Regions from separate parts of the Arthrobacter sp. NicSoilC5 genome, predicted to be linked through region 2. Evidence: predicted binding sites of a transcription regulator. Region 2 holds the regulator's gene; each other region holds the start of a gene.
What was found. The regulator LexA, encoded in region 2, represses DNA repair genes until DNA is damaged. The targets are predictions, from matches to a motif close to TCGAACANNTGTTCGA.
Positions count from the first base shown of each region.

Region 1: umuD (translesion error-prone DNA polymerase V autoproteolytic subunit) is a predicted target of LexA. The motif match lies at 5,132-5,147, and genes of this name have one in related genera.
Region 3: LDO22_RS13450 (shikimate dehydrogenase) is a predicted target of LexA. The motif match lies at 5,991-6,006, and genes of this name have one in related genera.

Region 1 is NZ_AP024660.1:3,120,905-3,128,689, forward strand. It holds gene LDO22_RS14610 (carbohydrate kinase) at 1-383, shown strand, start outside; gene LDO22_RS14615 (matrixin family metalloprotease) at 390-1,166, opposite strand; gene LDO22_RS14620 (ABC transporter substrate-binding protein) at 1,634-2,812, opposite strand; gene LDO22_RS14625 (lmo0937 family membrane protein) at 3,112-3,258, shown strand; gene LDO22_RS14630 (Y-family DNA polymerase) at 3,365-4,663, opposite strand; gene umuD (translesion error-prone DNA polymerase V autoproteolytic subunit) at 4,687-5,118, opposite strand; gene LDO22_RS14640 (hypothetical protein) at 5,272-6,081, shown strand; gene LDO22_RS14645 (HAD family hydrolase) at 6,091-6,909, shown strand; gene LDO22_RS14650 (hypothetical protein) at 7,035-7,298, shown strand; gene LDO22_RS14655 (glycerophosphodiester phosphodiesterase family protein) at 7,396-7,785, shown strand, end outside.
Region 2 is NZ_AP024660.1:4,607,545-4,615,329, forward strand. It holds gene LDO22_RS21375 (methyltransferase) at 1-619, opposite strand, end outside; gene dapF (diaminopimelate epimerase) at 1-24, shown strand, start outside; gene hflX (GTPase HflX) at 1,056-2,633, shown strand; gene LDO22_RS21385 (ATP-dependent DNA helicase) at 2,626-4,683, shown strand; gene lexA (transcriptional repressor LexA) at 4,732-5,466, opposite strand; gene LDO22_RS21395 (LysM peptidoglycan-binding domain-containing protein) at 5,821-6,171, shown strand; gene LDO22_RS21400 (histidinol-phosphate transaminase) at 6,413-7,531, shown strand; gene hisB (imidazoleglycerol-phosphate dehydratase HisB) at 7,593-7,785, shown strand, end outside.
Region 3 is NZ_AP024660.1:2,867,072-2,874,856, forward strand. It holds gene LDO22_RS13425 (alpha/beta fold hydrolase) at 1-203, opposite strand, end outside; gene LDO22_RS13430 (lyase family protein) at 196-1,674, opposite strand; gene pcaG (protocatechuate 3,4-dioxygenase subunit alpha) at 1,671-2,228, opposite strand; gene pcaH (protocatechuate 3,4-dioxygenase subunit beta) at 2,234-3,106, opposite strand; gene LDO22_RS13445 (sugar phosphate isomerase/epimerase and 4-hydroxyphenylpyruvate domain-containing protein) at 3,165-5,036, opposite strand; gene LDO22_RS13450 (shikimate dehydrogenase) at 5,036-5,917, opposite strand; gene LDO22_RS13455 (IclR family transcriptional regulator) at 6,074-6,937, opposite strand; gene LDO22_RS13460 (MFS transporter) at 7,171-7,785, shown strand, end outside.

The sequences.
Region 1 (7,785 bases), 1.5 Mb from region 2:
CGGGACAGGATGTGCTGGATTCGGCCCGCAAGTGGCTGGCGCTCGGCGGGGAAGAAGGTCCCGCGATGGTGGTGGTCACCCGCGGTGCGGACGGGCCGTGGGGTGTGTGCCGTGCCGGCGAAGCCGCTATTCCTGCGCCCAGGGTGGAAGTGGCGGATACCGTGGGGGCCGGGGATTCCTTCATGGCGGCGCTGCTGTCCGGCCTGGTGGACCGGGAGCTGGACGGCGCCCAGAACCGGCAGGACCTGCGCGACCTTCCCGTCGAGGGACTCTCCGAACTCCTGGCACATGCCGCCCGCGCCGCAGCAGTCACCGTGTCGCGCCCGGGCGCCAACCCGCCGACCCGGGAGGAGCTCCACGGGGCAGAGGCCACGGAGGGTTAGAAGGGCCTAGAGCTGCGGGACGCAGGGACCGCTGCCCAGCAGGGCCAGTCCGGCGAGGTCACCCGCAGCGAAGGTCCTGACGCCCATGTTTTCCGCATACATCAGTTGCGTCGGATCATTCACGTGGTCCAGGCCCAGCACGTGTGCCAGTTCGTGCATGATGATGGCGCGCACCTCCGCCGCGCCGTCCGGGCGGCTGGCGATGATGCCGGCAAGGTCAGGGGCATCAAGGCGCACCTGGCCGGCTTCGAGGACCAGCGGCTGCCCGGCGGCCTCCACGTAACCGCTCCCGCCAAGGCCCGCAACATTCCCGGCAAGGCCCGGCGTTTCCATGGGCGTTGACCAGGCGATGAGTACCGGTACCCACCGCTTTCCGTAGCGGTCCGGCTGGAAAGCAGACCGGTCATCCGACGGCGCTTCCGTGGTGGGTCCGTCATAGACAAACTGCAGCCCGGAGGCCTGGGAGACTGCTGCCACTGCCTCCCGGACCAGGACATTGCCACCCGGCAGCGCGTTATCCGGCCGGACAACGTAATGGCCCGGGCGGCACGGATCGTACGCGACCAGCCGCTGGCCCTCTTTCGGCGACTCCTGCAGCACAAAGGCAGCGGAGCCCGTGCTTGCGGGTGGCGTGCCCAGGGGTGCGGAGGCTGCCTCATGCCCCGGCGGCGGCATTTTCGCCCCCGGCAGGTAGGGGGCTGCGGCGGGAAGAACCACGCGGTCGAAGAGCGTCGGCGTGAAGTACAGGCAGACCACCAGGGCGATCCCAAGGACTGTCCGCAACCGGACCGTCCGCGACGGAGCGGTCCGGTTCGACCGGAAGCCTTCTCTTCCCGCCCTGCTGCGGAACTTCTTCCGGCGCCGTTGAGGGGCTTCAGCACTGCGCCAGGGCGAAGGAGCCTCCGCCCTTCCGTACGCTTCATCGATGGCCCATTGCGGGATACGTCCACTGGGGGAGCGCCGGACGTTTGGCGGCGCGAACCCGCCGGGCATGTCCTGATGAGACTTATCGTCATTCCCGAAGCCGTGCACCGGCACCCCCTGATTCCTGCCGCCCGCCGGCCAACCCTTCCAGCCTAGGGGCGGGCTGCCCGGCCTTGCCGCGGGAAAGGCGCAGGATTTGAGCAAGAAAGGCGGCCCCGGATGCAGGCCGCTCCGGGGCCGAAGTGGAGGCCCGAGGCCACATCGATTGCTCCGTAGATGCCGTTATGAGGGGTCAAAAGGGCGTTTACGGAGCAATCGATGAGGCTTTACTCCTTGCCGAGCCCTGCGGCCGGGGTCTTTCCGTTCGAGACGCTGTTGAGGGCGCGCAGGTCGAAGATGCCGTTGATGTCGGCCTGCTTGGTGGTGCCTGCGGTCACGCCGTCGGCCAGGAGCTTCTGGTAGGTTCCGGCCAGCGGGTCAACGGTGAAAACGATGTTCTTCAGGGAGCGGTCAATGACATCCGCCTTCAGTTCGGCGCCGGCTGCTTCCTTGAGGGCTGCATTGATGACGGTGGCCTTGTCGCCGGCAGAAGCGCTGTTGAGCCATTCGACCGACTTCGCGTGGCCCTTCAGGAGTGCCTTGACGGTGTCCGGGTGGTCTGCCGCGAACTTCTGGTTCACGATCAGGATGGTGGTGGGGAACTCGCCCGGCTTGCCGGACAGCGAACCGTCCCACAGGTCCTTTTCGTCCACCAGCACCTTCGCGCCGGCATTCAGCACCAGGCGTGACGCCCACGGCTCAGGCAACCACGCACCGTCGAGCTTTCCGTCCTGGAACAGCTTGAGGGTCTGGGCGTTCTCCGTGGGGTTGATGGCCACGTCACCGCTGCCGTCCACCCCGGTCTTGTACCCCTGGGAGGAGAGCCAGGCGCGCAGGGCCACGTCCTGGGTGCCGCCCAGCTGCGGGGAGGCGAGGGTCTTGCCTTTGAGGTCCGCGGCGGAGGTGATGTCCGGCTTGACCACCAGCTGCGCCCCGCCGGCTGCGGCGCCGGCGATGATGTTGATCGACTGGCCCTGGCTCTTCACGAAGGAGTTGATGGCCGGGTTCGGGCCGATGTAGGTGGCGTCGATGGCCCCTGCGTTCAGGGCTTCGATGGCTGCCGGGCCGGCGTTGAACACCTGGGTGCTGAGCCTGGTGCTGCCGAGTTCGTCCTTGATGAAGCCTTTGCTGACGCCCACGAGGGCCGGGGCATGCGTGACGTTTCCAAAGTAGCCGAGCTTCAGTTCGGCCGCGGGGTTGCCTGACGGGGCAGCCTCCTGCGAGGCTGCCGGTGTCCCGCTGTTCACGGCGGACGCGACGGCGGCGCCCCCACCGATGAGGGCCAGGACGGCTGCCGCGATTCCGATCTTCAGGCCGAGCGGGCGTGTGGGCTTGGCGGGCTGCCCGGCGACGATGCGGGTGGAGCCGTGCTGGTCTTCCGGACTCTTGTCCTGCTGGTTTGCCATGGGGAAATCCTTTGCTGGGGTGGGTGCTGAGACGAGATTACGGAGCGCCCAGCGGCCCCACAATCAACCCCGTAGCGGGCGTTCATGCGGCGACGCGAACGCTCAACGCGGCGTAGTGCGGCGTCAAAAATCGTCGTGCGGGGACGCTGTTCGGAGGTCCGGCGGAGGGGGCCCTGTCCGCAGTCGGGACGCAACGGCGGCCGTGGAAGCCATCAGCAGGTGCGGGCCGTGATTCGCGTGCCGCATTGTGGGTACGTGCACGGCATGGGGATTTTGTAAAACTAATCAAGGAGACTCTCATGTTGCTTTGGATTGCCATCATCATCGCCGTTCTCTGGCTTCTCGGATTGCTCGCGAACATTGGCGGCGGCCTGATCCACATTCTGTTGGTTGTCGCAGTGGTGGTCCTGATCTTCCACTTCGTCCGTGGCAGGTCCCGCGTCTAGCAACCCCGCGTCCCCGCCGCCGGCCCAGCGTCCGGCGGCGGGAACCGTCGGCCCCAGGCCGCCTTGCAGCCCCAGGCCGCCTTGAGCTCTTCAGGCGCCTGACCCCTCACGCCGCCTTGACCAAGGGCAGCTCGTCCCAGTGCGTCGTATAGCGGGGCGAGCGCATGTCACGTTTCATGGTCCAGTCCAGCCCGGACCTGATGCCCGCGTGCCCCAGCCCGATGGTGCCCCGCCCGAAGCGGCGGCTCACATCCTCAAGCAGCGGCCCGATGCCGCGTTCCTCATGCCGGTTCTCGAATGGCTCCAGGGGCGGCTGGTTCCCCGTGGGCCGCAGGTCGGTGAGCATCAGCCCCGCCTTGGCGTATTTGAGTCCGTCCCGGATGCTGGGCAGCAGCGCGTGCGCCGCCCTGGTGAGCAGCAGCGGATCCGCCGTGGGCATGGGCAGCGCGACGCACACCGATGGGTACGCCTGCTCGTGGTCCCGGAAGGGGGACGTGGCAGCAAACGCCGTCAGGACCTTTGCCTGCAGCCCGTGCTTTGAGAGCCTGGCGCTCGCCTGCTGCCCGTAGATGCTGAGCACCTCCCGAAGTCCGGCGGCGGTGGTCACAGGGGTGGCGAAAGAGCGGGAAAAAATCAGCTGGTCGCGGCCGATGCGCTCTTCTTCCATCGGGATGCAGGGGGTGCCCCGCAGTTCCAGGACCGTGCGCATCAGCACCACCGAGAACTTATCCCTGATCATTACCGGATCCGCCCGGACAAGGTCCTGGACAGTGACGATGCCCAGCACATTGAGGCGCTTTGTGAGCCGCCCGGCAATGCCCCAGATCTCATCGACAGGAAGCCGGGACATCAAACCCTCCCGCACGTCAGCCGGAACGGATTCCCACAGGCAGACTCCGCCAAAGGCGGGATTGTTCTTGGCCCATTTATTGCAGAGTTTCGCCAGGGTTTTAGTGGGGGCGATGCCAACGCACACGGGAACCCCCACGTGCCGCCGGACCGCCTCTTTCATCCTCCGGCCAAGGGACAGCAGCTCGTCCGGGGTGCCCTTGACGCCCAGGAATGCCTCGTCGATGCTGTAGACCTCCAGCCAGGCCGAGTACCTGCCCAGCAGTTCCATTACGCGGGAGCTGATGTCGCCGTACAGCTCATAGTTGCTGGATTTTGCCACCAGGCCCCACTCCTTGGCCCGCGGCGCGAGTTTGAACCACGGTTCGCCCGTGGCGATGCCCAGTGCCTTCGCTTCCGGGGAGCGGGTCACGGCGCAGCCGTCATTGTTGGAGAGCACCACCAGCGGCCGCCCTTCCAGGGAGGGGTCGAAGGCGCGCTCGGCGGAGGCGTAGAAGCAATTGACGTCCACGTGCGCGATCTGCGGCATCTGCCGCATGTGGACTGGCTTAGCCATGCTGATCCGCAGGCGCGGGCAGCTCAGACATGGTGCAGGCACCTGGTGGCAACGCCCCAGATGGTCAGCTCGGACAGTGCGGGCACGTGGATGTCCGGGTACTTGGGGTTCTCCGCCTGCAGCACCACGCCAGTGCGGGTGATGCGCAAGCGCTTGACCGTCAGTTCCCCGTCCAGGACGGCGATCACCACGGCCCCGTCCCTGGGCTCGAGGGCACGGTTGACGATCAGTTCGTCCCCGTCGCTGATGCCGGCACCCTCCATGGAATCCCCCGTCACCCGGACCACGAAGGTGCTGGTGATGTCCTTGATCAGGTGCGCGTTCAGGTCGATCCGGCCGTCGAAGTAGTCCTGTGCCGGCGACGGAAAGCCCGCCGCCACCGCGACCGGGGAAATCAGCACCGAGAACAACGAGGCGCCCGCGTCTATCACGCGGGGACCGACAATAACGCCCACAACACACCTTTATTCGAAAATATGTTCGATAGTTTCAGTGTAGCCCCGAGGGCTGACAACGGGCAGTCCCGCTCGGGGGGACTAGAATCAGGCCACTGTCTGCTCTGGGGGGAAACGATGCGGTTGGTACGGCTTTGGTGGATTGCGGCGGCGATGACGCCGGGACTGGCGGGGTGCGCGTACAGCGAGGTACCCGAGGGGCAGGCTCCAGTGCCGCCGCCCCCGGCCACCGCTGCCGCCCAGCCCGGCGCCGATCCGCGTGCTTCCGGGGTGGAAGACATGCGCCAGTGGTCCCAAGAGCAACTGCAGCCCAGGTTGCCCGGCGAGTTCGCCGGTTCCACCAGCTCGAACACCACGGTCAGCTTCGGATTCACTGGCGCGGAACCGGGTGGCTATGAGGTGCATTTCACCTGCGAGGGTCCGGTGACGGCAGAGGTTTCGCTTGCCAGCCAGGCCGGCGCCGAAGTCCTTCCCCCGCTGCAGGTCCCCTGTGACGGGAACATCTTCAAAACGCAGGTGGCGCTCGCCGTCCGGGGAGTGGACTTCGTCATGACTCCGGAAGGCGGAGCAGAGGGCCGTTACGCCTTCCGGCTGGTGCCGGCCTCCGCGAAGCCTCCCACCACGGTGCTGCCGGGAACGGATGGGCTGAAGGCCGTGGTCCGCTCCAGTCAGACGTCCGCAACGGGACCCGAGGTGGAGCTCAAGGGCCACATGGACAGGGACGGGGCCGGATGCGTCATCCTGCAGGCTGCCGACGGGAACGATTACACCCTGATCTTCCCCGAAGGAACCAGTTTCGACGCTGAAACGCTGGTAATGCCCGGCGGCCAGCGTCTTGCCGCCGGCGCCCCGGTAGTCCTCAAGGGCACCAGCGCCCCGGCCGATGAAAGCCTAAGCATGTGCCTGAACTACGCCCGGCTCCTGTCCGTGGAATCGGCGCACGGGAGCCAACCGCCCACGTAGACTTGCAGGATGCGGTTGGTAGCAAGCGATATTGACGGAACGATCCTCGGACACGACGGAAAAATCAGTGACCGCACCATCCGTGCCTTCCACGCCTGCCGGGATGCCGGCGTCGAACTGGTGTTTGTGACCGGACGCCCGCCCCGCTGGCTGCACCCCCTGGAGGAACAGCTGGGCCACACCGGCCGGGTGATCTGCTCCAATGGTGCCGTCGTGTGGGACCTTGAAGCGGACCGCCTGGTCTCCGCCCGCACACTGGCCATCGAGACCGTCCTGGAAGCCCGCCGCATCATCAAGGGGCTCCGCCCGGCTGCGCTGTTCGCCGCGGAAACGCTCACCGGATTCCACCTGGAACCGGGCTTCATCGAAAACGACTCCAGCGAACTTCTCGCCGAATTCACCCCGGCGCCGCTGAAGCAAACCCTCACGGACGATGACTCCGTGGTCAAGTTCCTCGCCATCGTCCGCGACGGCACCCCGGACGATTTCCTCGCCGAGGTGGCGCCCGCCGTCGAACATCTGGCCGCCACCACCCACTCCTCCCCGGGCGTTGCGATGCTGGAACTGTCGCTGCCCGGCGTGAACAAGGCCGTCACGCTTGCAGAATACGCAGGCGCACTGGGCATCGACGCCGCAGACGTGGTGGCCTTCGGTGACATGCCCAACGACATCGAGATGCTCCGCTGGGCCGGTCATGGGTACGCGATGGCCAGCGGCCATCCGGAAGCCATTCGCGCGGCCGGGCAGCAGGCGCCGCATTTTGACGACGACGGCGTGGCCCAGGTTTTGGAGGCCCGGCTCGCTGCCTTGGGCGTCCAGTTTTCCTGACGCCCGGGCTGTCCCGGACCCGGCACCCCCATTTTCACAGCTTGCGCTCACCTGGCGTTTACCTTCCCTGCGTAGCGTGAAGCGTGGAGAGCAGGCACCCTCCCGCCGGCTCGAAGGGGGCAACGATGGCACGAAACGTCAGGCAGCACGCGGCCGATGCGCCGCAGCGCAAAGCAACGCCCGCTCCGCACTGGAAACAGTTGCGCCAGGGTGACCGGGTCCGGGTCCTGTTCGCGCCCGGATTCGAGGCAGGCGGCGTGGTGGACACCGTCACGGCGGACCACACCGCGGTATGGGTCCACCTGGACGCCGGCCGTGGGCGGACCCTGCTGCACTGCGGCGACGGCGTGGACATCCTTCCCTGCGGAGAGACCGCCTGCCTGGATTGACGGTGGGTTTCACTCATGGTGGGGGCGGTAGGCTCGCAGTGTGAGCCTGCCTTTCTTTGAGCACCCTGACGACGCCGGGCGGCAGCTTCCCATCGCCATGGCGCACCGCGGATTTTCGGCTGAGGGCCTGGAAAACTCCATGGCCGCGTTCCGCGCCGGCGTCGACCTCGGCTTCCGCTACCTTGAAACGGATGTGCACACGACGGCGGACGGCGTGCTGCTGCTCTTCCATGACGAAACCCTGGACCGGGTCACGGACGGCAGGGGCCGGGTGGCGGAACTTCCGGCCGCGGACGTGGCCAGGGCGCGGATCAACGGCCGCGAGCCCATCCCCACGTTCGACGAACTGGTCACCCAGCTTCCCGAAGCGCGGCTGAACCTCGACGTCAAGGACTGGGGCTCGGTCCGCAGCACCGCTGCCGCGATCGAGCGGCACCAGGTGCACCACCGCGTTCTGGTGACCAGCTTTTCGGACCGCCGGCGGCGC
Region 2 (7,785 bases):
GTGGCGAGTGGGACGCTTTCCTGACCTTCAGGATCCGGAAGGACTTGGACGTCGATTCGCGGGTCACGGTGAAGGAACTGTCCAGTTCGGCGGCCAGCCAGCGCTGAAGGGAATCAGAGCCAAGGTTCTTCTGCACCACCAGCCACGCGGTGCCGCCCTCCGCCAGGCGCGGCAGCCACAGCTTGAGCAGGGCATGCAGTTCGTCCTTGCCGATCCTGATGGGAGGGTTGGACCAGATTGTGTCGAAGCGGATGCCGGGATCCACGGCCTGGGGCGTGCTGGCGACGACATTGGACAGTCCCAGCGCGGCGGCGTTCTCGTTGGTCAGGGTGATGCAGCGTTCGTTGACATCCACGGCGTAGACCTTTGATTCGGGGGCCAGCAGAGCCATAGTGAGCGCCACCGGACCCCAGCCGCACCCGATATCCAGGAGATTGCCCTCGGGATTCGGGGCCGGAACTTCGGCGAGGAGCACCGCGGTGCCCTTGTCGATTCCGTCGGGGCTGAAGATGCCCGTGGAGGTCTGGAGCCGTCGCGTCTCACCGGCCAATTCCACCGTCAAAGGCTTCCGGGTAAAGGGGCCGGCAGGGGACGTGCTGAAATAGTGTGCGGACTCCATAACTGGCCAGAGTAGTTCCCCCTGCAGCGTAATGGGAAACCGGCGTGAAGGCCCTCTGGTACGCTGGAAGGCATGTTCCTGATCTTCGAGTAGCCGGTACGGGCCATGCCCGTCCGCAGCCTGTCCTCCAGCGACAGTCCGTCCCGCAGCGACGCAGGTTTCCATGCCTTCCGCTTTGTGCACCGGCCAGACCGTTCCGTCTGAGCCGGACGCCGGACAATACTCGAAAGTCAGCCCGTTGCTGCACTTCCTGCCATTCTCCGGCCTCTTCCAGCCCTGCCGCCGTCGTGAGGCGGCATTCGAGCCCCGGCATTGCAGCCGGCGGCGAAACAACCAGGAGAACTGCATGACCGCAGGCCGTCAGCCCAGCGCGAATACTTTCCAACTTCCACCCAATCAGCACTATTCTGGAACTGCCGAATCTTCAAAGGAGACCATGACCAGCCAGCCCAATACCGGTTCCGATCCAGCCGCCCAGGACATGAGTCCGCAGGAGATCCAGGCTGTCATCGACCGGATCCTCGCCAAGGACGTACCGGCCAGAAACGTCAGCACGCCCGGTGGTGAAGGCGGCAGTGGAAAAGCGGTGCTTGGCAAGGCGCAGGCCATTTCCCGCCTTGACGAAGAACACTCAACGTACGACGGCGACCAGCAGGACCTCGAGGAACGGCGCGCGCTGCGCCGGCGGGCAGGCCTGTCCACCGAACTCGAAGACGTCACCGAGGTCGAATACCGGCAGCTGCGCCTGGAACGCGTCGTCCTCGCCGGGCTCTGGTCCGAAGGAACGCTTGCCGACGCCGAAAACTCGTTGCGTGAGCTCGCTGCCCTCGCCGAGACCGCCGGTTCGGAGGTCCTCGACGGGTTGGTGCAGCGCCGCGACAAACCAGACCCCGGGACGTTCCTGGGGTCCGGCAAGGCCCAGGAGCTGAAGGACATCGTCATGGCCACCGGCGCGGACACCGTGGTGGTGGACGCCGAACTGGCACCTTCCCAGCGCCGCGGCCTTGAGGACATCGTCAAGGTCAAGGTCATCGACCGCACGGCCCTGATCCTGGACATCTTCGCGCAGCATGCCAAGAGCCGCGAAGGCAAGGCCCAGGTGGAACTGGCACAGCTGGAATACCTCCTTCCCCGCCTGCGCGGCTGGGGCGAGTCGATGTCCCGCCAGGCCGGTGGCCAGGTGGGCGGCGCTGCTGCCGGCATGGGCTCGCGTGGTCCCGGTGAGACCAAGATCGAACTGGACCGGCGCCGGATCCGTACCCGCATGGCAAAGCTGCGGCGCGAAATTGCCGCCATGAAGCCGGCCCGCGAGACCAAACGGGCCAACCGCCGTCGTAACGAAGTGCCCTCCGTGGCAATCGCCGGGTACACCAACGCCGGCAAGTCCTCGCTGCTGAACAGGCTCACGGACGCAGGTGTCCTCGTGGAGAACGCGCTGTTCGCCACGCTGGATCCCACCGTCCGCAAGGCCGAAACCGCTGACGGCCTGGGGTACACCCTGGCCGACACCGTCGGATTCGTCCGTTCGCTGCCCACCCAGTTGGTGGAAGCCTTCCGTTCCACCCTGGAAGAGGTCGCCGACTCGGACCTGATCCTGCACGTGGTGGACGTTTCGCACCCTGACCCCGAAGGGCAGATCGCAGCGGTCCGGAAGGTCTTCAGCGAAGTCGATGCCCGCAAGGTGCCGGAAATCATCGTCCTGAACAAGGCCGATGCAGCCGACCCCTTCGTGGTGGAACGGCTGAAGCAGCGCGAGCCGCGGCACGTGGTGGTCTCCGCCCGGACGGGGGAGGGCATTCCGGAACTCCTAATGGCCATCAGTGAGTCCATTCCCCGGCCATCGGTCAAGATGGAGCTGCTCATTCCGTACGACCGCGGGGACCTGCTCAGCAAGCTCCACGAGTCCGACGCCGAAATCCTCAGCCTGGACCACGTTGAGGCAGGCACCAGGGCTGCCGTGATGGTCCGGGAGGGCCTCGCGTCTGAACTGGAACCATTCGTCGTCAATGACTGACCCCGCGGCCGGCGAAGCTGCGCAGACGGCGGGCGAGCAGTTCGTTATTGAACTGCTCGACCGCGCCGTCGCCGGCATGGGCGGACAAAGCCGCACCGGACAACACGAAATGGCCCGCCAGGTGGCCCGGGCCATCGAAACGGGCAACCACTTGTTGGTCCAGGCAGGCACCGGCACCGGCAAATCGCTCGCCTACCTGGTGCCGCTTATCGCCCATGCCCTGGAAAGCAACAAGCCGGCCCTGGTGTCCACGGCCACGCTGGCATTGCAGACCCAGATTGTGGGCAGGGACCTGCCCCGGCTCCTGAAGAACATCACGCCGGCACTGGACCGGCCGGTCAAGGTTGCCCTGGTCAAGGGGCGGTCCAACTACGTTTGCCGCCACAAGCTTGAAGGCGGGTTCCCGTCAGAGGAACCCTCGGAAGGTCAGCTCTTCTCCCTGGGAGAGGACACCAGCGTTCCACATTTCGCTGCTTCCGTGGGCGGACCATCGTCGCAGCTTGGCAAGGAAGTGGTGCGGCTCCGCGAATGGGCTGAAAAGACAGCCACCGGCGACAGGGACGAGCTCCTGCCGGGTGTGACCGACCGTGCCTGGCGCCAGGTTTCCGTGACCTCGATGGAATGCCTGGGGGCACAGAAATGCCCAATGGCCGCCGAATGCTTCAGCGAACTCGCCCGCCAGGACGCAGCCGACGCCGATGTGGTGGTGACCAACCACGCCATGCTGGCCGTCAGCGCGTTCGAGGGACTCGCGGTCCTGCCCGAATACGACGTCGTGGTGGTGGACGAAGCGCACGAACTGCAGGACCGGGTCACTGGCGCCGTGTCCGGACAGTTGTCCGTGGCCATGGTCCACGCTGCCGCTTCGGGTGCCCGGAAACATACCGCCATCACCGTTGATGCCCTGAACGCCGCAGCTGCCAACCTGGAGCTGGCTCTTGCCGGCGCGCCGAACGGTCTGCTTCCCAACGGGCTGAATGATGAACAGCTCGACTGCGTGGACCAATTGCGTGAAGCGTGCCGCGCCGCGTTGTCCGATTCCAAAGGGGACAGCAACACCACAGCCGACGGCGGGCGGCAGCTGGCGCGTTCCCGGCTGATGCTCATCCTGGAACTCTGCGAAAGGCTCATTGCTGCACGCGAGAACCGCGAAGTGGTGTGGTTTTCCCGCGCCAGCACCTTCGACCCCGGCCAGGGATACTCACCGCCCGATGACAGTGCACCGGTGCTGATTAACATAGCCCCGCTGTCCGTCGCCGGCAGGCTGCGGGAGGGGCTTTTTGCGGACCATACCGTCGTGCTGACCTCTGCCACCCTGGCCATTGGCTCCGCCTTTGAACCGGCGGCCGGGGGACTGGGCCTGGTAGGCGACGGAGCCCCCAGCTGGACGGGCGTGGATGTTGGCTCGCCCTTCGACTATCCCAAACAGGGCATCCTCTACGTCGCCGGCCACCTGCCCAAGCCCGGCCGCGGCGTGTCACCGGAAGCGCTGTCAGAACTCGAAGCACTCATCAAGGCATCCGGTGGGGGCGCCCTGTGCCTGTTCTCCTCGCGTCGGGCCGCCGAAGAGGCCGCCGATGCCCTCCGGCCCAAGCTCAATATGACTGTTCTCTGCCAGGGCGAGTCGACCATGACCGCCCTGGTGAAGCAATTCGCCGACGAACCGGACACCTGCCTCTTCGGAACCATGTCCCTGTGGCAGGGCGTCGACGTTCCCGGAGGATCCTGCCGGCTGGTGGTGATAGACCGCATCCCCTTCCCGCGGCCGGACGATCCCCTGATGACGGCGCGTTCGCGTGCCGTGGCGCAGGCAGGGGGAAACGGCTTCATGTCCGTTTCCGCCACCCACGCGGCCATCCGGCTTGCGCAGGGCGCCGGCCGCCTGATCAGGTCTACCGGGGACAAAGGGGTGGTGGCTGTCCTGGACTCACGGCTGGCCACCGAACGCTATGCGGGATTCCTGCGCGGGGCGCTGCCCCCGTTCTGGGCCACCACCGATCGCGCCAAGGCGCTGGCTGCGCTCACCCGGCTTGGTGCAGACGCTTCCTGAGAAACCGCCGGACAACGCCTGCGCGGATGCCGCGCAGGCGTGCGCAGGCTAGAGCGAACGCAGGACTGAGACGACCTTGCCCATGATGGTGGCGTGGTCGCCCAGGATTGGTTCGTACTGCGTGTTCTGGGGGAGCAGCCAGGTGTGTCCGTCGCGCTGGCGGAACGTCTTCACGGTCGCCTCGTCGTCCAGCAGGGCAGCAACAATGTCCCCGTTGGCAGCGTCAGCCTGCCGCCGCACCACCACCCAGTCGCCGTCGCAAATGGCGGCGTCCACCATGGAGTCACCGGCCACCCTCAGCATGAAAAGTTCGCCCTGGCCCACCAGCTGGCGGGGCAGCGGCATGACGTCTTCCACGAGCTGTTCGGCGAGGATGGGGCCGCCGGCGGCAATCCGGCCCACCAGCGGAACCATGGCCGTATCCAGCGCGGTGGGCAGTTCGGTGACCGTGGCGCCGCCGCCCGCAGCCTGCGGCGCAGGAGACGCGCCGGCGCCTTTGCCCCCGCCGTCGAGCGTGAGCGGCATCAGCACTTCCATGGCGCGCGGCCGCTTGGGGTCGCGGCGCAGGTAACCCAGCTTCTCCAACTGTGAGAGCTGGTGGGTCACGCTGGACAGGCTCGCAAGGCCGACGGTATCGCCGATCTCGCGCATGGAGGGCGGATAACCGTTCTCGTTGACCGAGCGCTGGATGGTTTCGAGGATCTTTTTCTGCCGTGGGGTCAGGCCCTTGGCTGTCCTCTTGGATTGCGGGGCGGTCCTGCCCCCGGCGGCTGCTGCTGCCATATTCGCCAATGCCTTTCGCTTGCCGCCGGATCTTCCGTGTGCCGCTGTTGCACAGTGCCGCCGGAAGGACTCCCACTGTCATTGTCAGACCCTGCTGTTCAACTTCAGTGGTGGATGTTCTGTGGTTCCAAAACTAGGCCAGCCACATTGCTTTTTCAAACATTTGTTCTAGCGAGTCTCGACATTGTTCGTTGATAGGTGCTAAAACTTAACATGCAAAGTTCGAACATGTGTTCTAACCAGCAGATGCCCCATTCGAATACGCGGCCGGGAGAAGTCACGGCGCGATATGCGCGGCAAGGCAGCAGCGGGCGGACACCCGGGCAGCACGGCAAGTCCAGGAGGGCTTAGTTCATGTCAGCTTTATCTCTTCACCAGGTTTCACCTTCGTCCGCACCCCTGCGGCTGACCCGCCGGGGGAGGATCGTCCTGATCGGAGTTCCGCTCGTGCTCCTGGCTGTACTCCTGCTGTCGCTTTCGGGCCTCTTCCACTCCCCGGCCAAGGCCTCGGATTCGGCCGCCGACCTTGCCGTGACGCCCACCGTCACGGTGACCGTGCAGTCCGGCCAGTCGCTGTGGGCCATTGCGGGCGCCGTCGCTCCGGACCGGGACGCCCGGGACGTCGTGGCAGACATCGTCCAGCTCAACAACCTTGCCGCGGGCACCGTTCTTCCGGGCCAGCAGCTCTTCGTCCCCACTCACTGACCGTCCCCGCCCACTGACTGTCCCGCCCACTGACCGGCCGCCCACTGACCGGCCGCCCACTGACCGGCCGCCCACTGACCGGCCGCCCACTGACCGGCGCCACCCCTGAGTTCGTGGCCTCTGCGAGGGTGGCCTGCCTGGCTGGCTGGCAAGCCCTGGAGCGGGCCGCCGCGGGACATGCCGAGGGCGAACAGGAACCGTCACATTTTCCGGTCGTTGCCGCGGCAACTAAACTGTTCAGGTGAACGACCAGCTAGAACGTCTGAACCGGCTTCCCCTCCGCAGCAACCTCCGCGGCCTGACCCCTTACGGGGCGCCCCAACTGGACGTCCCCATTCTGCTGAACGTCAATGAAAACACCCATGGTGTCCCCGCCGACGTGCGCGCAGCCATCAGTGCCGCCGTGACGGAGGCCGCTGCGGGTCTAAACCGTTACCCGGACCGTGAGTTCACCGCGCTCCGGAAGGCCCTGGCCGAATACCTCGGGCATGGGCTCGATGAAACCAACCTGTGGGCCGCCAACGGTTCCAACGAGGTCCTCCAGCAGATCCTCCAGGCCTTTGGCGGTCCGGGCCGCACCGCATTGGGTTTCCCGCCCACGTACTCCATGTACCCGCTGCTGGCCAGCGGAACAGACACGCAGTACATCACCGGGGAGCGCGCGGAGGGCTATGACCTCAGCGCGGAGTCGGCCGCGCGCCAGGTCAAGGAACTGCAGCCGAACATCGTGTTCCTCTGCTCGCCCAACAACCCCACCGGGACCGGACTTGGGCTGGACGTCGTGGAGTCCGTCTACGAGGCCGGTTCGGACAGCCAGGCCATCGTCATAGTCGATGAGGCGTACCACGAGTTCGCGCACGACGGAACGCCCAGCGCGCTGACGCTCCTGCCCGGCCGTGAGCGGCTGATCGTGTCCCGCACCATGAGCAAAGCGTTCGCCCTGGCGGGGGCCCGGCTCGGCTACATGGCCGCTGCACCCGAGGTCACCGACGCCCTGCGCCTGGTCCGCCTGCCGTACCACCTGTCCGCCATCACCCAGGCCACCGCCCTGGCCGCACTCGAACACCGCGAAGCGCTCATGGCCGACGTCGAGGACATTAAGAAGCAGCGGGACCGCATCGTGGCCGAACTGACCAGGATGGGCCTCAAGCCCGCCGCGTCGGACTCCAACTACGTGTTCTTTGGCGGCCTGGAAAATCCGCACCAGGTCTGGCAGGAACTGCTGGACGCGGGCGTGCTCATCCGGGACGTGGGCATCCCCGGCCACCTCCGGGTCACCGCAGGCACTGAGGCGGAAACCACAGCCTTCCTCACGTCCCTGGAACGCATCCTTGCCGACCACGCCGCGCTTCACGCCTAGACTTGATACTGCGGCGCTGGTCGCCTTGAACCACTCCTTCTCCCACTAAGGATCCTTCACCATGAGTCCAACCGGATCGAATACGGCTGCTGCCCGGACCGCCCGCATGGAGCGTGCCACCAGCGAGTCCTCCGTACTCGTGGAGATCAACCTCGACGGAACCGGCGTATCGGACATCGATACCTCGGTGCCGTTCTACGACCACATGCTGACCGCCCTGTGCAAGCACTCACTGATCGACATGACGGTCAAGG
Region 3 (7,785 bases), 1.7 Mb from region 2:
TCGAAAGCTTCGGTGGCGGCGGGTGAGACGCCGTGGCCGGGAAGGTCCCAGGCCACCACGTCGTAGTCGTTGCCGAGCAGGGACGCCACCCTGTTCCACAGGATCGACGAGGTGCCCAGGGAGGGTCCCACCACCATCAGGGGGTGGTCGCCCAGGGGACGTTGCGGGGACAGCAGCGCTGCTTTCAAGGCCGGCTTAGCCACGGGAGGCTCCATTCGCGTCGGTGGTAGGGGAAGTGAATTCGGGAAAGGCGGCCAGGACGCGGCGGGCGATCTCCGCCGCTTGGCCCAGGTAGCTGGAGGGGTCCAGGAGCTCCTCCAGCCGGGCGTCAGGGACGACGGCGGCGGGGACGGCACCGCGGAACAGCTTGCGGTAGGTGGCGGCTTGCTCCGGAGGGGGCGCCTGCAGCGTCTGGTCCACCACGTCCTGCAGCTGCTGCTTGCCGCTGAGTCCGTCCCTTTCCTCAAGCAGGGGGGCCACCGCGGCGCTGACGCCCTCAGCCAGCAGCAGCGGGCCGGACAGGTCAAGGTTGCGGCGCATGGCGTCCGGGAACACCCGGAGCCCTTCGGCGAGTTCCCGCAGATGGCCTGCGGCGCCGAGGGCCAGGGCCAGCAGCTGGCGGAGGGCAGCCCATTCGGTGTGCCAGGCGCCGTCCGGGCGTTCGTCGTTGAAGTTGGCGGCAGCCACATGCAGCTGGGCGGCCAGCTGTGGTGCCTGCAGCGCGGCGCTGCGGACCAGGACGGACAGCACCGGGTTCTGTTTCTGCGGCATGGCAGATGAGACTCCCCGCCCGGCGGCCCGCGGTTCGGCGACTTCAGCCACCTCAGGCCGGCTCAGGAACAGGACGTCGGCGGCGATCTTGCCGAAGGCGTCCAGCACGGATGCCAGCGCATGGCCCAGGGATGTGATGGCCAGGCGGTTGGTATGCCAAGGAGCCGCGGCCGGGGCCAGGCCCAGTTGGGCCGCCAGGGCGTCGGCCAAGGTGAACGGCGTGGCCTGGGAGCCATCCGTCAGCACGGTTCCGGCGGCGAGGGTCCCCGCCGCCCCGCCGAACTGGACCGGGAACTCCAGGTTTTCCAGTTGCCGCCCCGCGGCGGCCACGCCCTGGAACCACTGCGCGGCCCGCAGCCCGAAGGTGTAAGGCAGCGAATGCTGTGTCAGGCTCCTGCCCACGCACAGCGTGCCCGCATGCTGCCCGGCAAGGTCCGCGAGCGCCGTCGTGGTGCCTTTCAGGTCCGCCAGCACCGCGTGGACGGTGTTGCGGGCCAGCAGCATCAGGGCAGTGTCCAGCACGTCCTGGCTGGTCAGGGAGGTGTGCACGGCCTTCGCGGCACCAACCCCGGCGGCATCGAGGGCCGCCACGTTCTTCCGGAGGTCCGCCAGCAGCGGGATCACCGGGTTGCCGCCGCCCTGGGCGCGCAGCGCAATACCGGCCAGGTCGTAGCGCCCCGCCTCGGCGGCGGAGGCGACGACGGCGGCCGAACCGGCGGGTGCCAGCCCGGCCCGTTGCAGCACGGCGGCCCAGCCGGCTTCGACGGCGAGGATGGCCGCCAGCACTGCCCGGTCCCCCGTCAGCGCCGCCACCAACGGCGACGCTGAGACGGGGGTGAGCAGGCCGGCGTCGGCCTCTTCCGCGAAGGCGCGCAGGTCTCCCAAAGCGGCGGCGTGGGTCACTGGAAGTCCAGGAAGACCGTCTCGCCCTCACCCTGGAGGCGGATGTCCCAGGTGAGGCCGCCGTCGGGGTCGCGGCGGGCGATGAGCGTCTCGCGGCGCTCCGGCTCCAGCGAGCTCAGCAGCGGGTCATTGGCCAGTGCCTCGGTGTCCTCCGGCAGGTAGATGCGGGTGAACAGCCGGTTGGTCAGGCCGCGGGCGAAGAGTGCCACGGAAATGAACGGGGCCGCACCCGGCTTGGTGGGGCCGGGGTTGACGGTGGTGAAGGTGAAGACGCCGGAGTTGCCCACGGCGCCGCGGCCCCAGCCGGTGAAGGTGTAGCCGTCCCGGACCAGGGAACCGGTGCGCTGGACAACCTTGCCGTCCGCGTCGGGCTGCCAGATTTCCAGGATGGCGTCCGGAATGGTGTGGCCGGCGCCGTCGTAGACGGTGCCCTGCAGGCGGATGGAGCCCGGGAAGCCGGGGGGCAGGAGTTCGTTGTCCTTCTCGAACGGGAGCGCGTAGCCGTAGAACGGGCCCACGGTCTGGCCGGGGGTGGGTACCAGTTTGGTGCTCATCTTTCCTACTCCTCGTCGCCTGCGGCGCCAAGCGCCTCGTTTTCGGTCCAGGTCCGCTTGGGACCGGTCAGGACGATGTCCCAGTTGTAGCCCAGGGCCCATTCGGGTTCGGTGATGCTGTGGTCATACGTGGCCACCAGCCGGTCGCGGGCGTCCTGGTCCACGATGGTCTGGTAGATCGGGTCCAGCGGGAACAGCTGGTCGCCAGGGAAGTACATCTGGGTGATGATCCGCTGGGTGAATTCGGTGCCGAACAGCGAGAAGTGGATGTGCGCCGGCCGCCACGCGTTCAGGTGGTTCTTCCACGGGTAGGCGCCGGGCTTGATGGTGATGAACCGGTACGAGCCGTCCGGGCCGGTGATGCAGCGGCCGATGCCGGTGAAGTTGGGGTCGATGGGCGCGGGGTGCTGGTCACGCTTGTGGATGTAGCGGCCGGAGGAGTTGGCCTGCCAGATTTCCACCAGCTGTCCCGCCACCGGGCGGCCGTCGCCGTCCAGGACCTTGCCGGAGACGATGATCCGTTCGCCCAGCGGTTCGCCGTTGTGCTGGATGGTGAGGTCCGATTCCAGGGCGTGCACGTCCTGGTGCCCGAACGCCGGCGAGTACAGCTCGATGGTTTCCGGGTCCGCGTGCTGCAGGCTCTTGGTGGGGTGGCGCAGGATGCTGCTGCGGTACGGCGGGTAGTCCAGGCGCGGCTGGATCTCCGGCTGGCCGCCGTCCTTGAGGGCGCGCCGGTAAGCCTCGCCGATGGCGCTGATCTCTGCGCTGAGGTCCGCCTGCGACTCGATGGCCTTGTCCAGGGGCTGGTGGGCAGCCTTGGGTTCGGCCGGGGGCACGAGCTCCTCCGACTCCAGCTCGGCGTTGATGTCTTCCTTCACGGCTGGCTCCTTTCTGATCTGTTGGGTTTGTTGCGTCTGGGTACTGGGTGGTGCGGGTTTAAGTGGTGCGGTGCAGCGAGTCGTACTGGACCGCATGCCGCACCGGGGCGTTCGGGGCGCCGTAGCCGTCGTAGCCGCCGCGGCGTTCGACCATTTCGAAGAACACGCTGCCCACGGTGGCGGTGTAGAAGTGCAGGAACTCGCCCTCGGCATCCCGGTCGAACAGCAGGTTGAGTTCCTGCAGCGTGGCCAGGAATCCCGGTTCCAGGTCGAACCGCGCGTCCAGGTCCTCGTAGTAATTGGCCGGGATCTGCAGGAATTCCAGGCCGCGGTCCCGGGCGGCCCGGGCGGTAGCCACCAAGTCCTCCACGGCGAAGGCGATGTGTTCCTGATAGGTCTTGCGGGCCTGGTTCCGTGCCTGCTGGATGGGTGCCAGGTTGAGCACGAGCCGCACGGCGCCGTCGGAGGTCTGCATGACCTGGGACCGGACCAGGCCGCTGGGGCTGGGTACCTCGGCGAACGGCTGGGGCTCCAGGGCCAGGGCGCTGGTGTAGAAGAGGACAGCCTCGTCAAAGTGCTGCCACGGCTGGGCCAGGTTGACGTGGTCGATGACCGCCCTCGCTCCTGCCGAAGGGTGTTCCAGCCCTTCCCCGAATTCGTGCGTCCACGCCGCGGTTCCGTCCGGGCTGCCCTGGCAGAGGAAGATCTCGGTGGAGTCCGGGGCGGAGATGCCCTGGAACACTTCCTCGTCCGCCTGGACCTTGCGGGCCACCACGGGGGCCTTGAGCTGCTGGGCCCGCGCGGAGGCAATCACGGGGGAATCGACGTCGAACCCCAGCGCGGCAATGGCCGGCTCGGCGTGCTGCGCGGCCTGCTCGTTGATGATCACCCGGGCCTGCCCCATGGTCCACAGCTGGACGTCCTTGGTGCGGTGGCGGCCCTCGAACTGGAACCCGAGCTGGCCCAGGAGCTTCTCCAGCTGGGCGGTATCGTCCGCCTTGACCTCGGCAAAGTTGAAGCCGGCAGGTTCGTTGACCTTGGGCAGCGTGGCAAGTTCCATGGGATAACGACGGCGGAGCGCGGCTGCGTTGCCGGGCGCGGCTTCGGCGCCGGCGAGCCATTTGGCACTTTGCTCCTCCAGCCAGATCAGGGACCGCATGGCATCCACCGCGGTGCGCTCGACGTCCGACTGGCGGAAGACGTCGTTGAAGACCTCCAGCGACACGGGTCCGGTGTAGCCGGCGCGGACCACATGGCCCATGAACTTGGCCAGCTCGAACTGCCCCTCGCCCGGGAAGACGCGGTAATGACGGCTCCAGGACAGGACGTCCATGGAGAGCTTGGGGGCGTCCGCCACCTGGACGAAGAAGATCTTGTCCGGGTTGATGTCCTCGATCGGCGCCGTGTCCCAGTCGCGGGACAGGATGTGGAAGGAGTCCAGGCAGGTTCCCAGGTTGGGGTGGTCCACCATCTCCACCAGGCGGTAGGCGTGCTCGTAGTCGTTGACGTACTTGCCCCAGGCCAGGGCCTCATAGGCCACCTTGACGCCGTGGTCCCCCGCCAGGTTTGCGAGCTGTGCCAGTTGTTCGGCGCGGACGGCGTCGTCGTCAATGGTGGCGGTGGCAACGTTGGAGCACACCAGGATGGTGTCCATGCCCAGGCGGGCCATGAGCTTGAACTTGGCCTCGGCGCGGCGGAGGTTGGCCTTCAGCAGGTCCGGGGTGACGCCGTCGAAGTCGCGGAAGGGCTGGTACAGGTCCAGGCCGAGCCCCAGGTCCGCTGCCATCTTCCGCACGTCTTCGGGGCTGAGCGGTGAGGTGACCAGGTCCTGCTCGAAGATCTCGATGCCGTCAAAGCCGGCGATGGCGCAGGCCTGCATCTTTTCCTTCAGGGTGCCGGAGAGGCAGACCGTGGCGATTCCGGTGCGCATCAGGCGGTCACCTCCTCGGCGGCCACAAGCTCCAGGAAGTGCGAGCGCATGCGCTCCGGGTCGGCGTCCAGGCCGGTGAAGATCCGGAACGCGTCGGCGGCCTGGCCCACTGCCATCCTGCCGCCATCCAGGACCTCGCAGCCCTTGGCGCGGGCGCCGCGGACCAGTTCGGTGTCGATCGGGCGGTAGACGATGTCCGCCACCCAGTGCCGGGGCTCGAGCAGGTCAAGGTCCAGCGGGACGCCGGGGTGGGCTGCCATTCCAACGGGTGTGCAGTGCACCAGGCCATCGGCCAGCGGCATCAGCTGCGGCAGCTCCGCCGTGGTGCGGGCCGTGACGGTGCTGTCCGGGAAAAAGCCCTGCAGCTCGGCAGCCCGTGCGGTGGCCCTGGCGGGGTCCATGTCCACCAGGTCCAGGGATTTAACGCCTGCGCTGAGCAGGGCATAGGCGACGGCGGACCCGGCACCGCCCGCGCCGAGCTGCACCACGCGGTCCAGCCGGGCGCCGGGAAGGCCGGAGGCGAGGGCGGCGGCGAAGCCGGAGAAGTCGGTATTGTGGCCGATGAAGCGGCCGTCCCGGATGACCACGGTGTTGACGGCACCGAGGCGGCGCGCGTCCGGGCTGACCTCATCCAGGTGCTGCAGGACCAGCTGCTTGCAGGGATGGGTGATGTTCAGGCCGTTGAAGCCCAGGATGCGGGCACTGTCCAGGATGGCGCCCACCGATTCCCCGGTCAGCCCCAGTTCCAGCAGGTCGATGGGACGGTACAGGTAGCGCAGGCCCTGCACGTCACCTTCCCGTTCGTGCATGGGCGGCGTGAGCGATGGCGTAACGCCATCACCAACCAGCCCTACAAGGTAGGACTCAGTTCGATTGCTCATGCGTGCAGCTCCTTTGGTACGGCACCGGGCAGGCGCGGAACTCGGCCGCGCTGCGGGGTGATAGGGATTACGGTACAACAAATGTTCACTTATCGCACTATTGTTCTTCATGCGAACAAAAGGGTCGCCCCGGGGACGGTTGCTGGCCCCTTGGTGCTATCGCTGCGGCAGCCTGGCCGCCAGTTCGGCGGCGGCTTCCTGGAGCAGGGGAACGTGCGCCACCAGCCCCTCCAGGTCCAGCCGGAAGACCGGCACGGCAGTTGCCAGCGAGGCGAAGGCGTGCCCCTGGTCGTTGAGCAGCGGCACGGCCACGGCACGCATCCCCGCCTCGTTCTCCTCGTCCATGACGGCGTAACCCTGCCGGCGGACCTTTTCGATCTCAGCCCGGAAAGCGCGGCGGTCCGTCACGGACTTGTCAGTCAGCGCCTCCAGCGGGAGCTCCGCCAGCAGCTTTTCCCGTTCCGCATCCTCGGCAAAAGCCACCAGGGCCTTGCCCACGGCGGTGGTCGAGAGCGAGCCGAGGTGGCCGGGGTCACTGGTCACACGGAAGGTCTGCGGCCCGTCCACCTTGCTGACGGTCAGGTGGTGCAGGCCGTCGCGGACGCTGAGGATGGTCGCCTCGCCGGTCTGCTCGGTGACCCGGCGGAGAATGGGCATGGCCGTACCCGCGAAGCCATGGTGGTTGGAGACGCGCTGCCCCAGCTGGAAGATCCGCAGGCCCAGGTGGTAGCGGCGGCCGTCCGGCTCGTAGTCGACAAAGCCGTCGCGGGTCAGGGAGCCCAGCAGGCGGTAGGTGGTACTGAAGGGAAGTTCGGCGCGGCGGGAAATTTCTGCGGCACTGGCACCGCGGGGTTCATCACCCAGGAGGACCAGCAGCCCCAGGGCCTTGCCCACCATGTCCGTGCGGTCGGCGGGACGGGCGCCCACTTTGCCTTCCGGCGGCATGGCATTCACGGGCTCTCCGGCGCGGGCGGCGGCAGCGGATTCTTCATTGACCGCTGTGGTTTGGTTCACACTCATGCATTCGATGTTGCCACAATGTGAGAGCTATTTCTAGATGGTGATTATTTTCTTGACAGGTGACTGCCCTCACAGTCATAGTTTCTGTATCGCAAAAGTAGCTCCCACCATGTGGCTACAACTGCCGGGTCTTTGCACCGGACTCCAGCCGCATCCCCCGCCCGCACCAAGGCATCGGCGGCTGCGCCCCCCCAGATTCATCCGCGACAATGTCGTCACACCAAAGGAACACCATGAGCAAGACACTTCCGTCCGCAGGGGCGGGTGCCCTCACCTCCGCCGGGACACCCAAGAAGGCCGCCCTCGCCAGCTTCCTGGGCAGCGCCGTCGAATACTATGACTTCTTCATCTTCGGCTCGGCCGCAGCACTGATCTTCCCCACGGTCTTCTTCCCCAACGCCGATGCCAACGCCGCCATCATGTCCTTCGCAACCTTCGGGTTCGCGTACGTGGCACGTCCCATCGGCGCCATCATCCTGGGCCACTTCGGCGACCGGGTGGGCCGGCAGAAAGTCCTGATGTTCACCCTGGTGCTCATGGGTGCTTCCACCTTCGTCATCGGCTGCCTGCCCGACTTCCGTACGGTCGGCTGGTGGGCTCCGGCGCTGCTGGTGCTGGCCCGCCTCTGCCAGGGCCTCTCCGCGGCAGGCGAGCAGGCCGGCGCCTCCTCCATGACCCTGGAGCATGCCCCGGACAACCGCCGCTCCTTCTTCACCTCCTGGACCCTCACCGGCACCCAGGGCGGCCAGATCCTCGCAGCCCTGGTGTTCATCCCCGTCCTGGCCCTGCCGGACGAGATCAAGTTCGGCATCGGCTGGCGCATCCCGTTCTGGCTGAGCGCCGCGGTG